DNA from 4 places in the Erwinia sp. Eh17-17 genome. Region 2 is predicted to be linked to each of the others. Evidence: predicted binding sites of a transcription regulator. Region 2 holds the regulator's gene; each other region holds the start of a gene.
The links. Region 2 encodes CRP, which controls carbon source genes, mostly activating them, when cyclic AMP is high. Its sites were predicted from a motif close to ATGTGANNNNNNTCACAT; they were not measured.
Positions count from the first base shown of each region.

Region 1: the regulator CRP is predicted to act here: its motif matches at 2,862-2,879, upstream of ABEH87_RS15490 (nucleoside-specific channel-forming protein Tsx).
Region 3: the regulator CRP is predicted to act here: its motif matches at 2,043-2,060, upstream of rbsD (D-ribose pyranase).
Region 4: the regulator CRP is predicted to act here: its motif matches at 2,010-2,027, upstream of ABEH87_RS07370 (ABC-F family ATPase).

Region 1 covers NZ_JBDFQT010000005.1:229,621-233,755, reverse strand. The annotation lists gene mmuP (S-methylmethionine permease) at 1-529, shown strand, start outside; gene ABEH87_RS15500 (hypothetical protein) at 617-1,039, shown strand; gene speG (spermidine N1-acetyltransferase) at 1,083-1,649, opposite strand; gene ABEH87_RS15490 (nucleoside-specific channel-forming protein Tsx) at 1,794-2,660, opposite strand; gene ABEH87_RS15485 (DUF4056 domain-containing protein) at 3,076-4,135, opposite strand, start outside.
Region 2 covers NZ_JBDFQT010000004.1:22,377-26,511, reverse strand. The annotation lists gene ABEH87_RS12625 (aspartate aminotransferase family protein) at 1-298, shown strand, start outside; gene ABEH87_RS12620 (YccS/YhfK family putative transporter) at 346-2,424, opposite strand; gene crp (cAMP-activated global transcriptional regulator CRP) at 2,482-3,114, opposite strand; gene ABEH87_RS12610 (OsmC family protein) at 3,481-3,888, shown strand; gene ABEH87_RS12605 (phosphoribulokinase) at 4,039-4,135, opposite strand, start outside.
Region 3 covers NZ_JBDFQT010000004.1:431,806-435,940, forward strand. The annotation lists gene ABEH87_RS14410 (hypothetical protein) at 1-156, shown strand, start outside; gene ABEH87_RS14415 (cholesterol oxidase substrate-binding domain-containing protein) at 213-1,826, opposite strand; gene rbsD (D-ribose pyranase) at 2,140-2,559, shown strand; gene rbsA (ribose ABC transporter ATP-binding protein RbsA) at 2,567-4,078, shown strand; gene rbsC (ribose ABC transporter permease) at 4,075-4,135, shown strand, end outside.
Region 4 covers NZ_JBDFQT010000002.1:431,306-435,440, reverse strand. The annotation lists gene ABEH87_RS07375 (sugar porter family MFS transporter) at 423-1,913, shown strand; gene ABEH87_RS07370 (ABC-F family ATPase) at 2,057-3,649, shown strand; gene ABEH87_RS07365 (sensor domain-containing diguanylate cyclase) at 3,707-4,135, opposite strand, start outside.

The sequences.
Region 1 (4,135 bases), on a different contig from region 2:
GGCGATCCTCTCCGCGGCGAATTCCGGGCTGTATGCTTCCGGCCGTATGCTGTGGTCGCTGGCCAATCAACAGACCCTGCCTCACTGCTTTACCCGCCTGACGCGGCGCGGGATCCCGCTGGTGGCGATCTCCGTCAGTATGCTGGGCGGGCTGCTGGCGCTGCTGACAAGCGTTGTGGCGGCGGATACTGTTTTTGTCGCTCTGTCGGCCATCTCCGGCTTTGCCGTGGTAGCGGTCTGGCTGAGCATCTGTGCATCTCACTACCGTTTTCGTCGGGCCTGGCTGCGCGCGGGGAATCACGTCAGCGAGCTGAAGTATCGTGCTCCCTGGTTCCCACTGACGCCGGTTCTGGGCTTTGCCCTGTGCCTGCTGGCCTGTATCGGGCTGGCGTTCGACCCCGAACAGCGCATTGCGCTGTGGTGCGGGCTGCCCTTTGTTGCCCTGTGCTATGCAGGCCACTGGCTGACGCAGCGCCGCAGCAAAACGGCTTCTGAGCGTCCTTCCACCCCCAGGTCAATGGCTGAATAAACCACCAATTCATCTCGGTATTAGCGCGCTAGCTTACGGCGGCTGGCGCGTAAACTGATAGCATGATGGATTCAGGCAGGATGAATGATGAAACGGCTGATAGCAGCGCTGGCAGCAGCGTGGATGTTAAGTGGCTGCGCCACGATTGTCGGTAGTGAAACGCAGGACGTCACTCTGCAGACTCAGCCTCCGGGCGTGAAGTTTGTCGTGCAGGATGAGACCGGTAAAGCGGTGGCGGAGGGCTACACGCCGAAAACCGTCACGCTGATGAAGTCTAACGGTAACTACTTCGGCAAGAAAAAGTATCTGGTGATGCTGGAACGTCAGGGCTATGTGCCGCAGACGCTGCCGCTGAAGGAGAGCCCGAATCTGTGGTATCTGCTGGGGAATATCCCGCTGCTCGGCTTCCCCGGCTGGCTGCTGGTTGATCCGTTCTATGGCGGGATGTACAAGATAGAGCCGGAGCGCTTGCTGACCATTATGAATCCGGTCGGCGCGCGCGGCGGCTGATACCACAACGGCAGGCTGGCTTATCCCACCTGCCGTTTTTTTATTACTGTGCGGTGGTTTTCACCATGCTGTGTGCCGGTTTAAATTTTTCCAGATACTGATGCTGGAAAATGCACATGCGGATAGTGTTGCGGTATTCACCGTTGATAAAGAATTCGTGGATCAGCTCGCCTTCAATTTCAAAGCCCAGCTTGCGATAAATGTGGATGGCCTTTTCGTTCTCTTTATCGACGATCAGGTAGAGTTTATACAGGTTCAGCACTGAAAAACCGTAATCCATCGCCAGCCTTGCCGCTTTACTGGCCAGCCCTTTGCCCTGATGGCTGGGGGCGATAATAATCTGAAACTCCGCGCGGCGGTGGATATGGTTAATCTCCACTAACTCTACCAGCCCGGCATTGCTCCCTTCGTGCTCGACGACAAAGCGCCGCTCACTCTGATCGTGAATATGCTTGTCGTAAAGATCGGACAGCTCAACAAACGCCTCGTACGGCTCTTCAAACCAGTAGCGCATGACGCTGGCGTTATTATCCAGTTGATGGACAAACCGCAGATCTTCGCGCTCCAGCGGGCGTAGTTTCACGCTGTGATCGACAGACTTAGCAGACATAAAAATTCCTTTTAGAGGATGCAATATTGCCGCACGAGTATAACGTTTTATCACCGGCAAAAAAAACGCGCCCGGAGGCGCGTTCAGCATGGTTTTTTGCGGATGGTGGGGGAACCGTTTTTCCGGCCCCCGCGCCGCCGGCGATCAGAAGTTGTAACCGACCACCAGGTAGTAACCGAAACCGTTTGATTTCACGTTGAAATCACCTTTCCCGAAGTTCAGCTCGGTGCCGTCGTTCCACTGTCCGCCGTTGTGGAAGTAACGCGCCACAACGGAATAGTGCCAGTGGTCATAGCCCAGCGAGAGAATATGGCTGGAAGCGATGGAGTTGCTGGTACGCGCCGGTGCGGAGTTATCGCCCAGGTCGGAGCCCCAGTCAAAGTTGGTAAAGCCGATATAGCTCAGGTTGCCGCCCCACAGCTGGGTCAGCGGGACGAAGTATTTCACCTTGAAGCGGTAACCATCCCACTGGTTTTCGTTCGCTGCGCCGTAGTTTGCCCACTGATATTTGGCGTACACGTTGAATGACAGGCCAATATCCGAGTGGGTGTCGATGTCGGTACCCAGACCCATATACCAGGTATTCTGACGATTGGCGCGGTTATCACCCATATCGTAGATATAGTTGTTGGCGAAGTACCACTCTTTGAACGGGCCAAATGCCAGACTGGTGCCGGTCAGCTTGTCGATAGAGAAGCGCGGTTCGATCTCCATAAAGAACGGGGAGCCGTCATCCCATGCGCCGACGTCATTGCCGTTGCCCACGCCGAAGAATTTAGGCACATCGATATAGCCGTAGAAATCGAACCAGTCCTTTTTGGCAAAGGCTTCGTATTCCAGATACACATCGTTGTTCAGCTGCGGCCCGAAGCGGGTGTGATAGCTGCCGACCACGTTAACGCTCTGATGCCACCAGTCTGAAACATATTCCGCGTTATTGTCAGCGGCAAAAGAAACGTTGGTATAAGAGAGCGCGGCCAGCGCACCAGCCATCATAATTTTATATTTCATTATTATTACCACATGCTCTGAGACCCGGTTCTGTAGCCAGTGCGCCAATCGGGTCATGTTATCTATGGGCGACAAGTGAGCGTTCAAAACGTCGAAGAAAGCACCCGCCATCAATGCTGCGGCAGTGTGCCGCTATCAGCGCATTAGGAAATAGAGATTGCTCACACTTGTCAAATTCTGTTTCATTTCAATTCAGCTAAAGTGTGATGGTTGTCACAAAATAACCCTACTAAAAGGGAACTTATTCAGAAAGAGGGTTTTCAGCGGGATCGTCAGCAAGGAAAACGGTTGCCTGGTGTTTTTCACCGACTAAGGAAAAAAAATGGGCCGCCGCCGGGAAAACGTCACCGCCCCCTTTCAAATTGAGTTATAAGGCTGGCTTATGGATGAGCGGGGTCGCGATGTGAATATTTCGCTAGTCACACTGTTCACCGTACCTCTGTAAATGCTGGCGATCGGCTTTTTCAGCCTGCTGGGCGAGGGCCGCAAAATCGTGATAGCCGTACATCAGGTCAGGAGCGGGGAGTTTCGCCATATCCTCGCCCTGCCAGATTTCCAGCCGGGCAAAATCAGCAAGAGGCTGGTGGTTAAACCGGTCGGGCAGCGTTAACCACAGTTCAGGAACCGTGTCTGCCGGGCGAGTGGGCAGTCGGCGGTCGCGGGTACTGTAGTTGCGCATGCGCAGGAGGAATTTATCCGGCAGGCGGCAGTGGCTGTTCCACCATTTGCCATCCACCATATCAAACTGAAAGCGGGTATCTTTGGGGCTGACCGCCTGCAGCTGTTTTAGCGCCTCCGCAAGCATCTGCGCCATCGACTGTTGATACTGCGCCATTGACACGCCGCCGCCGGTGTTAAGCAGGTCGATAGCAATGCGCGCACCCAGCAGATTGGAGTACAGATCTTCCAGTGAGAATGCAGACACTCCTTCAGGATACCCCGGTACCGACTGATAACCGTACCACTGAGCCACTTCATGCCAGACAGCAAGCTGGAAGGCCAGTTGCGCAGCCAGCCTGACCGCCAGATTGTAGCGATCCAGTTCGCTGTCAGGCGCGGGGAATGACGATAGCCGGATAATGCGCTGCCCAAGTTCATCGGGGAGTTTGATGGTTCCGGCATGGCCGAGCTGCGGTAAGATCTGGTTAAACAGCCAAAGCGTGTTATCGGCAGTATCCCGCACGTGGGCAAGATCGATAAATCCGCCGCGGCGCGTATAAATAATCCCGTCATGCTCGCTGTTCATGCCCGTCAGCGTCATGATCATGCTTATCCAGCTGTCGTTATAGTGATGTTCACCCGTATTATCCGGGTCCACCACATTGTTGAAATGAATAAAGGGGACGGGAATGCCCAGTAATTTAGCGCGCACCTCATAGCCGAAGGCGCAGCAGGGGCGCAGGCCATCCGGTGCCGTCAGCGAGGGAAGGGTCGGCCAGACCTGTTTCGCCTGTGCCGCAGGTAACTGTAAATCA
Region 2 (4,135 bases):
GCTGGACGGCGTGGCGCAACGGCGTCAGCTGTTCGTCGCGGCGCTGGAGGCGCTGGATGCCCGTTTCGATCTGTTCAGCGATATCCGGGGTAAAGGGCTGCTGATTGGTGCGGCGCTGAAATCACAGCATGCCGGTAAAGCGCGCGATATCCTTAACGCTGCGGCAGAAGCGGGTGTGATGGTGCTGGTGGCAGGGACTGACGTGATACGCTTTGCGCCGTCGCTGGTGATTGAGCCGGCCGATATTGCCGAAGGCATGGCGCGCTTCGCGACCGCCGTCGAAAACGTACTGAACTGATCGCCCGACCCCAGGGGCGACCTTTTTTCCGATCGCCCCCGGGGTATTTACGATGATTTCCCCAACCGCCGTAACAGCCAGCGACCGTGATGCGGGCGCTGGCTCCAGGTCAGTGACGAGATGGTGTGCATCACGCTGAGATGGCCCAGGATCCGTTTGACATGCCGTTCCATAATCGTCACCGGACCCTGATGGAAATCTTCCGGCGCGTCCAGCACGTTACTCCCTGAATCGGGCCCGTCATATTCCAGGCGCTGCTGACAGCGCTGCAGGGCGATTTCACATGACTGTAAATAGCGCTCCGCCAGCGACGGGGTCAGCATGGTGTGTTCACGCGCCAGGATGGTCATGGCGTTGATATGTTCAACAATAAACTGGCTGTGCGTTACCCACAGCTGCATATCAGACAGATAGCGGGAATTAAAGCCCGGCTCCTGCATCGCCTGATGCAGTGAGTTAAACAGCGCATTATGTGCCTGATTGACCCGCATCCGCTGGTACGCCAGCTTCACCGCCTCCTGCTCACTGCCCAGCAGCATCTGCAGGGCTTCCTGATAGGTTTCCAGCGCGTCGTGCGCATTCTGACGCATCAACCCGCTCTGCCACTGCGGCCACAGCCAGATCATGCCGGCAAACGCAATCAGACAGCCTATCAGCGTATCCAGCAGGCGCGGCACCAGGAACTGCGCCCCGTTGAGGGACAGCAATTGCAGCGAATAAACGGTGGTGACGGTAAATCCAATCGTGGCCCAGCCGTAAAATTTACGGATAAACAGGTAGCTCACCAGGGTGATGGCCAGCATGATCAGCAGCACCCAGGACTCCGGGACATGCAGGCCCAGCGTGGTGGCGGCAATCACCAGCCCGGCCAGCGTACCCAGCGCTCTGTGCTGAATACGTACCCTGGTGGCGCTGTAACCATTAAGGCTGACAAACATCACTGTCATCAGGATCCAGTAAGGCTTCGGCAGGTTAAAGAACAGTGCCAGAGAGCTGGCAAAGGTCAGCATAACGGCATAGCGTGCGGCGGTGCGCAGGGCCGAGGATTTCAGCGACAGGTAGCTTTTCAGCGCGGGAAGCAGCGGCAGGCGGCGCTGGCGGTCGGCCATCAGGTCGCGACGGTACAGCGGGCGCTGGGTGCGTAGTACCCGTGCAATGCGGCTGAAGTGGTAGTAACAAAAGTTACCCACCGGGTTATCCGGATGCTGACGGGCGATTTTCTCCAGCGCCTGCAGCGGTTTGTCCATGGTGAAACGTTGCGCAAAACGGTGGTAGAGAATGTCATCCGCCAGCACCCGCAGCCGGGCGGCAATGGTCTGGGCATTCCAGCGGATCACCGCCTCAGCGTGGCTCTGCTCCACCAGTTTCTGCACTTCTTCCGGCTGATGCAGACTGACCGCAATGTGTTCCTGTAAGTCGAGTGCCACCTGAAACGCCCGCGTCAGGCGCTGATAGTGGTTATCGCGGCTGGCGGACAGCATATGCATCTGCTGGTAGCAGGTGTTAATCAGATCGACCGCTTTCTGCTGGCGTGCCAGCAGCGGCGGCAGGGCAGTTTCCGGGTCAGTCAGTCGGGTGAGCAGGGTGTATTTGGCGTCGCAGTAGTCGGCCAGCTCGCGGTATAGCAGACTGAGGGTTTCGCGCATCGGCTGCTCTTTCCACAGCCAGAACCAGAACCAGTTAAATGCGCCGTACCAGACGGTGCCAAGAATATACAACAGCGGTGGCTGCCACATCGGCATCCGCCCGGCAAGGCTGAGGGTGAAGATGGCAGCGATCAGAGAAGCGGGTAACAGACGGCCATGAAGCGGACTGATTTCACCGGTCACGCCCAGCAATAATGCCATGACCAGCAGGATCACCGGCAGCGGCACGCCTTCGGCTCCGGCGTACTGGATTAAAAAACTGCTGAAGGCGAACAGTCCACCGCCCACTATCAGGCGTTTAAAGAAGCGTTTGTGCGGGGTATCAAGACCGGCGTTATTACAGCAGGCAGGCACCAAAGAGAACAGCAGACCGCTTTGCAGTTCACCCAGCATCCAGCCAATGGCCACAGGTAAACACAGCACCAGCGTTTGCCTGAGCGCATAGTTAACTTCGGGATGATAGATGATTCGCCGCCACATGATCCACACCAAATAAAAACGGCGCGACAGGGCGTCGCGCCGTGGGGTCAGAGCCGGTTAACGTGTGCCGTAAACAACGATAGTTTTACCGTGTGCGGAGATCAGGTTCTGATCTTCCAGCATTTTCAGAATACGGCCAACGGTTTCGCGGGAACAGCCAACAATCTGGCCGATCTCCTGACGGGTGATTTTAATCTGCATACCATCCGGGTGAGTCATGGCATCAGGCTGCTTCGCCAGATTCAGTAACGTCTGGGCAATGCGCCCGGTAACGTCAAGGAAAGCTAAATTACCCACTTTCTCTGATGTGACCTGCAGTCGACGCGCCATTTGTGAAGACAGGCGCATCAGGATGTCAGGATTCACCTGAATCAACTGACGGAATTTTTTGTAGGAGATTTCAGCCACTTCACAGGCTGTTTTTGCACGTACCCACGCACTGCGCTCCTGACCTTCTTCAAAGAGGCCCAGTTCGCCAATAAAGTCGCCCTGGTTGAGGTAAGAGAGGATCATCTCTTTGCCTTCTTCATCCTTGATTAACACCGCTACAGAACCTTTAACGATGTAGTAGAGGGTTTCCGCCTTTTCACCCTGATGAATCAGCGTGCTTTTGGATGGATATTTGTGAATATGGCAATGTGACAGGAACCATTCGAGAGTAGGGTCTGTTTGCGGTTTGCCGAGAACCATTCGCTGTTATCCTCTGTTGTAATCGTGCCTAATCTACCCTGTATTCTACGTGCTGCAGCGGCGTCGCCGCTGGCCTGCTGCGCGAAATATTTAGGGTATCAGGGTATGAGTCCCTGCCAGGCGTTGAAATATTCAAGCGTTCCCATAGGAAATGATACGGGCCTCTGTTAAGAGCATGGCTCGTGCTGTCGTCCCGTTTTTACCTTGCATTCTCATGCCAGTAAAATATTGCAGCTTTGTTTGTAGCACAGCTTTACCAGACTGTCTTCTGTTGTCTCGCTTCAGCATAATTTGAAAAAGGGAGCATTGCCGTTTTTCCTGGCGCGGCGTACTCTGCGGTAACTGAATGAATTCGAGGATTTAGTTATGCAGGCACGTGTTAAATGGGTTGAAGGGCTGACATTTTTGGGAGAATCCTCATCTGGCCATCAGATTCTGATGGATGGAAACTCAGGGGATAAAGCACCCAGCCCGATGGAGATGGTGCTGATGGCGGCCGGAGGCTGTAGCGCCATTGATGTGGTCTCTATTTTACAAAAAGGCCGTCACGATGTGGCCGACTGTGAGGTGAAGTTAACGTCAGAGCGTCGTGAAGAGGCCCCGCGTATTTTCACCCATATCAATCTGCATTTTATCGTCAGCGGCAAAGCGCTGGGGGATAAGGCGGTGTCCCGCGCGGTCGATCTTTCCGCAGAGAAGTATTGCTCGGTGGCCATTATGCTGGGCAGCGGGGTGAAAATGACGCACAGCTACGAAGTCATTGAGCTGTCCTGATGACTGTCACTGGGGTTAATGCCGGTGCAGGCCTGGTGGAAAAGCGTCAGTAATCGCTGTGCTCTCGCTATCAGCGGAGATTTTTTCGACCTGATTGCGACATAGGGTATCAATGGCTGCACGTGAATATTTAATCCCACCTGGAGCCGCTCAGCCGATTTTCTTGCCTTCAATCAGATTTTTGACCAGCGGCCCCATAATCAGCTCCATCGCCAGCCCCATTTTGCCTCCCGGCACCACCAGCGTT
Region 3 (4,135 bases), 410 kb from region 2:
GGCCAGACTGCAGATAAAATCGGTCTGGGTGGCCTGCATCATGCACTGGATTCTGTTGGTTATGCTGTCTCTAAAATTGTTGCAGGGTTTGGTGCTTTATTAGGTGGTGATGCCAGTCGTGTGGATTATCATTATGATGAGGAGTGGGGCGCTTAACGCTCTGTAATTCAATTTGGTCTCCTGCCTGGCAGGAGACCATTTTATTTATAACTTTATTCAATCATCAATTTTTTTAACATGGGTGAACTAAAAATATTGTTAGGGTCGTAACGATTAAGTATTTTTATTGCAGCATCCCATTTATCCTTTCCGCCTAAACTTTGTGGGATCAGCGTATTTAACACGTTTTTATTGCTCCACGTCCCATCATTGGTATAACCCCACCCTTTACTCCATTCAACACGTGCCATGGCATAGTCTCCAGTATAATTTTTAAAGATCCAGTTTTCCATTTCATGATAAAACTTATTCGCGTCAGGCGTGTCTGGCATGGTGAGAATATCCAGCCAGATAGCCGTATCCCATTCCGGGTGATTATCATCTGGCCGGGTTGCTGATAACGCAGGCGCTACTGAACCTGGCGGCAGCCACTCCGTTGGCTGGTCTAACCCGGTCACGCGGATCTCAACAGGTCCATTCATCGGCCATGAATTAACCGCCTGATACTTAGCGACCATATTCTGATAATGGGTGAAGAATTCATGGATAACACGTTGAATATTGGCCCGGCGGGTGATGATGGCATAGCCGTTTGCGGTGACTCTCAGCGTGGTGGGTTTGACATACAATAGTAGGTCTTTGCTCCATCCCCAAAGATCGCCGCTGTTGGTGGCACCCAGTCCGATATCTACCAGGTTGGCTTCCGTTTTACCCAAAGTTGGCGTGAGTTGCGGTTGATTATTTTGAATATTTTTAATAATGTCGGATAACACTTTAGGGACGTTATCTGAAAAAGGATAGTTATACGGCGAATGAACGGGGCGTGACTTGGATGGATAAGACGGCGTCACCGTCCAGGTTTTTACCCAGGGTTTATCAGTGAAAGGGAACCAGATAGCCTCAACGCGACCTGTTTTTTCGACAAAGCTGGCAAAATCTCGTTTTCCGGTATCCGGTTTGCCAAACAATTCATCAATAGCAACATTACTAAAGCTATGGCAGCGTAAGCGCTTATTGCGTGGCACCTGTAATGTCACCTCACTAATAAATGCCCGACCAACGTGAACCAGGAAGGCAGCTATATCGGCTTCGTAGCGCATGAATTTTTTAAGAATATAGGCCTGCTGTGTTTCATCCCACACTACGGCAGTCAGTGAGATAATACTGTTACTCAGCGAACCAAACGTTGTACCCCGGGACAACGTTTCACCGGCAGCAGGTAGGGCTGTACCATGACCACCAATTGCCAGAACGCCACCAAGAGTAATATCTCCCGGTGCCGGAAAAGCAATAAAACCGAGTTTCTTTTTTTCCAGCTCGGTAAGCAGTTTCTCCATGGTAACACCGGTTTGTGCCGTTACGATACCGCCATCTGCACTGGCCGTTATGGAGATATTGGCAAAGCTTTTTTTCATATCGATAAGCAAAACATGACTGTTATCGTTGCTATTCGCGATAGTTAATGGCGACCAGTTATGCTGCATGCCCAGGGGACGTGCTTTATATTTATTCTGATAAGCCCAGTTTACTGCCAGCAGTAATTCACTTTCACTGGCCGGGGTACAAGTCATAATATGGCTCCCTTTAATCTCCCCTGACCAGTTGCTGAAGTTGGTGTAACTGTTTTTCAGCGGAAATGAGCTTCCTGCCAGTGTATTTACGTTCATAGGTTATATCCTTATTTGTATGAATAGACACAATTGGTAGTGCAGGATGATTTTATTTTTTTATTATGAGACCGGCAATTTTGTATTTGTTTGTAGTGGCTGACAGGTTTTTTTTATTTTTCTCTTTGTGAAAAATAATGGTTTGTATTGTTTTAAGGGGTTGTTTCTCGGTAATTTTAATCCTTAAATCAAATGTGCATCAATGTCAGCGAAACGTTTCGATGTTGATCACACTTCCAACATCTGGTGATTGTGTTCCCTCCGCCTTTTCATACACTGCTAGTCAGCGAAACGTTTCGCTCTGGAGTGAATAATGAAAAAAGGCACCTTACTGAATTCTGCTATCTCGTCCGTGATTTCACGTCTTGGTCATACTGACAGCATCGTGATTGGCGATGCTGGCCTGCCGATCCCACAGGGTCCGCAGCGGATTGACCTGGCGGTAACCCATGGAATTCCGACGTTTTTACAGGTTGCCCATGCGGTCACCCACGAGATGCAGGTAGAGAGTGCCATCATTGCGGAAGAAATTAAGCAGCATAATCCGCAGCTTCATAGCGACCTGATCGCCCTGCTCGACTTACTGCAACAACACCAGGGTAATACCATTAGTATCAGTTATGTCAGTCACGAACAGTTCAAACAACAAACTCAGCGCAGTCAGGCGGTCATTCGCAGCGGAGAGTGTTCTCCGTATGCGAATGTCATCCTGGTCGCTGGCGTGACCTTCTGAGGCTGTTATGCAACCTTTACTGCAATTAAAAGGCATTGATAAATCCTTCCCCGGCGTTAAGGCGCTGTCGGGGGCGGCGATCTCTGTCTACCCCGGCCGCGTGATGGCGCTGGTGGGCGAGAACGGCGCAGGTAAATCCACCATGATGAAAGTGCTGACCGGGATTTACGCCCGTGATGCGGGATCTTTTGTATGGCTGGGTAAGGAAACCACTTTTAACGGGCCGAAAGAGTCTCAGGAAGCCGGGATCGGCATCATCCATCAGGAACTCAACCTGATCCCCCAACTGAGTATTGCTGAGAACATTTTTCTCGGCCGCGAATTTGTTAACCGCTTTGGCCGCATTCAGTGGAAAAAGATGCATGCCGAAGCAGATACCCTGCTGAAACGCCTGAATCTGCGCTTCAGCAGCCATAAGCTGGTGGGCGACCTGTCGATTGGCGACCAGCAGATGGTCGAGATCGCCAAGGTGCTGAGCTTCGAGTCGAAAGTGATCGTCATGGACGAACCGACGGATGCGCTGACGGATACCGAAACGGCCTCGCTGTTCCGGGTGATCAACGAGCTGAAAGCCCAGGGCTGCGGCATCGTTTATATTTCCCACCGTATGAAAGAGATTTTTGAAGTCTGCGATGATGTCACCATCTTCCGCGACGGGCAGTTTATTGCCGAACGCGAAGTGGCGACGCTGACGGAGGACTCGCTGATTGAAATGATGGTCGGCCGCAAGCTGGAAGAGCAGTATCCGCGCCTGAACAAAGCGCCGGGAGAGGTTCGCCTTAACGTTGAACATCTCTGCGGCTCCGGTGTGGACGACGTCAGCTTTACGCTGCGTAAAGGCGAAATTCTCGGCGTAGCCGGGCTGATGGGCGCGGGTCGTACTGAGCTGATGAAGGTGCTGTACGGTGCGTTATCCCGCAGCAGCGGTACGGTGACGCTGGACGGGAAAATCGTTGTAGCGCGTACCCCGGAAGAGGGCCTTGCTAACGGCATCGTCTACATCTCTGAAGACCGCAAACGTGATGGTCTGGTGCTGGGCATGTCGGTGAAAGAGAACATGTCACTGACAGCCCTTACCTATTTCAGCCACGGCGGGGGGCGTTTAAAACATGCCGAAGAGCAGCTGGCCGTCGGGGACTTTATCAAGCTGTTTAACGTGAAAACGCCGTCAATGAACCAGCCGATTGGCCTGCTTTCCGGCGGTAATCAGCAGAAAGTGGCGATTGCCCGCGGGCTGATGACGCGGCCGAAAGTGCTGATCCTCGATGAGCCGACGCGTGGCGTTGACGTTGGGGCGAAAAAAGAGATTTATCAGCTGATTAACCAGTTTAAACAGGAAGGGTTGAGCATCATTCTCGTCTCCTCTGAAATGCCGGAAGTGCTGGGTATGAGTGACCGCGTGCTGGTGATGCACGAAGGGCGCCTCAGCGGTGACTTCCCGATTGAACAAGCCTCGCAGGAAATTTTGATGGCGGCGGCAGTGGGTAAACAATACAGCGCGGAGCTGGCAACATTATGAGTACGCAAACAATCCCTTCACGCCGCCTGATCAGTAAGGCATGGCTGCTTGAGCAGA
Region 4 (4,135 bases), on a different contig from region 2:
CCCTGATCCGATGGCTCTCTCTCACAATATGAGATTAAGCTATCAATTAATTAACACCATGATTAATAATGTGTTATCAGCCATTCTGTTCATACTGGAACAGCCATTAATGATGCCTCCCTATCATTAGCGGACTTTAAATGAAATGAATATGCGTTATTTTATTTGAGATGAAATATTCTCAATTTAAATTAGCTGCATCTGGATCACGTTAATACAACATTGTTGGCGCGTTTATGTGATTACCATCACGCCTAAAATGAAATAATGGGATGCAAGCCTCAAAATTTAATTTTCATTGTTAATTAAAATGAAAAATATGGTCTAAATTGAGGTTCGGAGGCGGTGGACGGTTAACTAACATAATGATTCACCACTCGGTACCCAACTAACCAGGTCGATGAGAGGTCACTGTAGTCACCATGGCAAAAGAACAATATTTGACACCTAACCGGGCATCAGGGCCTAACAGCGATACCAAAACAGAACCTTTTGTTAAGGTCATTGCGTTGGTTGCCACCCTCGGCGGATTACTTTTCGGTTACGATACCGGCGTTATCTCGGGCGCTCTGCTGTTTATGGGCGACGAATTACACCTTACTCCCTTCACTACCGGGCTGGTCACCAGCTCACTGCTGTTTGGTGCCGCGTTTGGCGCGCTATTCTCCGGGCACTTCGCCGCGTCTGCCGGGCGTAAAAAGATCATTATCATTCTGGCGATGATTTTCGCTGTCGGCGCAATGGGCACCGCCCTGGCACCGAATGTGGAATGGATGATCTTCTTCCGACTGGTATTAGGCGTCGCCGTCGGTGGCGCCTCTGCCACCGTGCCGATCTATATTGCTGAAATCGCCCCGGCGAATAAGCGCGGGCAGCTGGTGACTATTCAGGAACTGATGATCGTTTCCGGTCAGATGCTGGCTTACATGTCCAACGCCGGGTTTAATGCGGCCTGGGGCGGGCATGAAACCTGGCGCTGGATGCTGGCCGTGGCGACTATTCCTGCCGTTCTGCTGTGGTTTGGCATGATGTTTATGCCGGATTCACCACGCTGGTACGCGATGAAAGGCCGCCTGGCGGAAGCGCGTAAGGTGCTCGAGCGCACCCGTGCCAAAGAGGATGTAGAGTGGGAGCTGGAAGAGATCACTGAAACGCTGGAAGAGGAAGATAAGCAACAGACGCGCTCCAGCGTACGCGAGCTGAGAAAGCCCTGGCTGTTTAAGCTGTTCCTGATCGGGATTGGCGTGGCGGTTATCCAGCAAACCTCCGGTGTGAACACCATTATGTACTATGCGCCGACGATGCTGAAAGCGGTCGGAATGAGTACTGATGCTGCGCTGTTTGCCACCATCGCTAACGGCGCGATCTCGGTGCTGATGACCTTTGTCGGCATCTGGCTGTTGGGTAAAATTGGCCGACGCACTATGGTCAAAATCGGTCAGTTCGGCTGTACCGCCTGCCTGTTCTTTATCGGTGCCGTCAGCTATTTTATGCCGGAAACCGTCAATGGCCAGGTTGATATGCTGCGCAGCTATATGGTGCTACTGGGCATGCTGATGTTCCTCAGCTTCCAGCAGGGCGCGTTATCCCCGGTTACCTGGCTGCTGCTGTCAGAAATCTTCCCGACCCGCCTGCGTGGCATATTTATGGGTGGAGCAGTATTTGCCATGTGGATTGCCAACTTCCTTATTTCTCTGGCCTTCCCGATGCTACTGGCCAGCGTGGGGCTGTCGGGTGCTTTCTTTATCTTCGGCCTGATTGGCATTGTTGGCGCAATATTCGTGATCAAATGCATCCCGGAAACTCGCAACCGCAGCCTGGAGCAGATCGAACATTATCTGCATGACTGGCTGAGTAACGAGGAAGAGGGCAAGGCATTAGCGGCATCGAAGCGTAAAGCAGAAAGTCATTAACCTTACTACGGGCCGGGGGCATCCCCGGCTTCATTGTGCCCATCAGCCATTCCTCCTGCCAGACTGCTGTATTCCCCGCCTGTTTTTTTTGGCATAATGCGCCCTGACTCACATACTCACATCGCAAATTAAAGGCTATCTCTGTGCTAGTTTCCAGCAACGTCACCATGCAGTTTGGCAGTAAGCCGCTGTTCGAAAACATCTCTGTCAAATTTGGCGGCGGCAACCGCTACGGTCTGATCGGTGCCAACGGCAGCGGCAAGTCCACCTTTATGAAAATTCTTGGTGGCGACCTGGTGCCTTCCGGCGGTAACGTCTCCCTCGATCCGAACGAGCGCCTGGGTAAACTGCGTCAGGATCAGTTCGCCTTTGAAAAGTACTCGGTACTCGATACGGTGATCATGGGCCACGGCGAGCTGTGGGCGGTGAAGGAAGAGCGTGATGCCATCTATGCGCTGCCGGAAATGAGCGAAGAAGACGGTTACAAAGTCGCTGATCTCGAAGAGAAGTATGGCGAGATGGACGGCTACACCGCTGAAGCCCGTGCCGGTGAACTGCTGCTGGGCGTGGGTATTCCGCTGGAGCAGCACTACGGCCCGATGAGCGAAGTCGCTCCCGGCTGGAAACTGCGTGTGCTGCTGGCACAGGCGCTGTTCTCCAACCCGGAAATTCTGCTGCTCGACGAACCGACGAACAACCTGGACATCGATACAATTCGCTGGCTGGAGCAGGTGCTGAACGAACGTAACAGCACCATGATCATTATTTCGCATGACCGTCACTTCCTGAACATGGTCTGTACGCACATGGCCGATCTCGACTACGGTGAACTGCGCGTTTATCCGGGCAACTACGATGAATACATGACGGCATCTACGCAGGCGCGTGAGCGTCTGCTATCGGATAACGCCAAGAAGAAAGCGCAGATCAACGAACTGCAGTCTTTCGTCAGCCGCTTCAGCGCCAACGCCTCCAAGTCCCGTCAGGCAACCTCACGCGCCAAGCAGATTGATAAAATCAAGCTTGATGAAGTCAAAGCCTCCAGCCGTCAGAACCCGTTTATCCGCTTCGAGCAGGATAAGAAGCTGTTCCGTAATGCGCTGACGCTGGAAGCCGTGACCAAAGGTTTTGACAACGGTCCGCTGTTTAAAAACGTCAATATGCTGCTGGAAGTAGGCGAAAAGCTGGCGATCCTGGGCCCGAACGGTATTGGTAAAACCACGCTGCTGAAAACCCTGATTGGCGAACTGCTGCCGGATAACGGCACGGTGAAATGGTCGGAAAATGCGCTGATTGGTTATTATGCGCAGGACCATGCCCATGATTTTGCCGATGACCTTAACGTGTTCGACTGGATGAGCCAGTGGAAGCAAGAAGGCGATGATGAGCAGGCCGTGCGCGGGATCCTCGGTCGTCTGCTGTTCAGCCAGGACGATATCAAAAAGCCTGCTAAGGTGCTGTCGGGTGGTGAGAAAGGCCGTATGCTGTTCGGCAAGCTGATGATGCAGAAACCTAACGTTCTGATCATGGATGAACCTACTAACCACCTTGATATGGAATCTATCGAAGCGCTGAATATGGCGCTGGAGATGTACGAAGGAACGTTGATCTTCGTTTCTCATGACCGCGAGTTCGTCAGCTCACTGGCGACCCGCGTGATAGAAATGACCCCAGGTAAAATCAACGACTTTACCGGTGACTACGAAGATTACCTGCGCAGTCAGGGTATCGTTTAATGTTCTGCGGGCTGACCTTCTGTTCCGGTCAGCCCCTGCAAGGCCCTGATGCCGACATCAGGGCCTTGTGACGAATGACTGATTCTCCTCCACCCGGTTTTTCCCCGCCTTTTTTGCTGCATAAAGTGCTTTATCTGCCTCGGCAATCAGTGCCTGACTGATGTTAGCGCTACGTTCGGCGTTGATCACATGCATTCCTGCGCTGATGGTCACGATACCCCCAGTGGTGGTGGCCTGCTCGTGTGGAATGGCGAGTGCGGCGATGGCATCTACCGCCTGATGGGCAAATCGCAGTGCGGCCTCATGGTTGGCCCCCGGCATAATGACCGCAAACTCTTCTCCGCCGTAGCGGGCAACCAGATCTACCGGGCGACGTGGAAGCTGCGTTAGCGTATCTCCAATAAGTTTGAGGCATTCATCTCCCGCAAGGTGCCCATAGGTGTCGTTAAATAGCTTAAATGAGTCAACATCAATCATCAGCAGCGC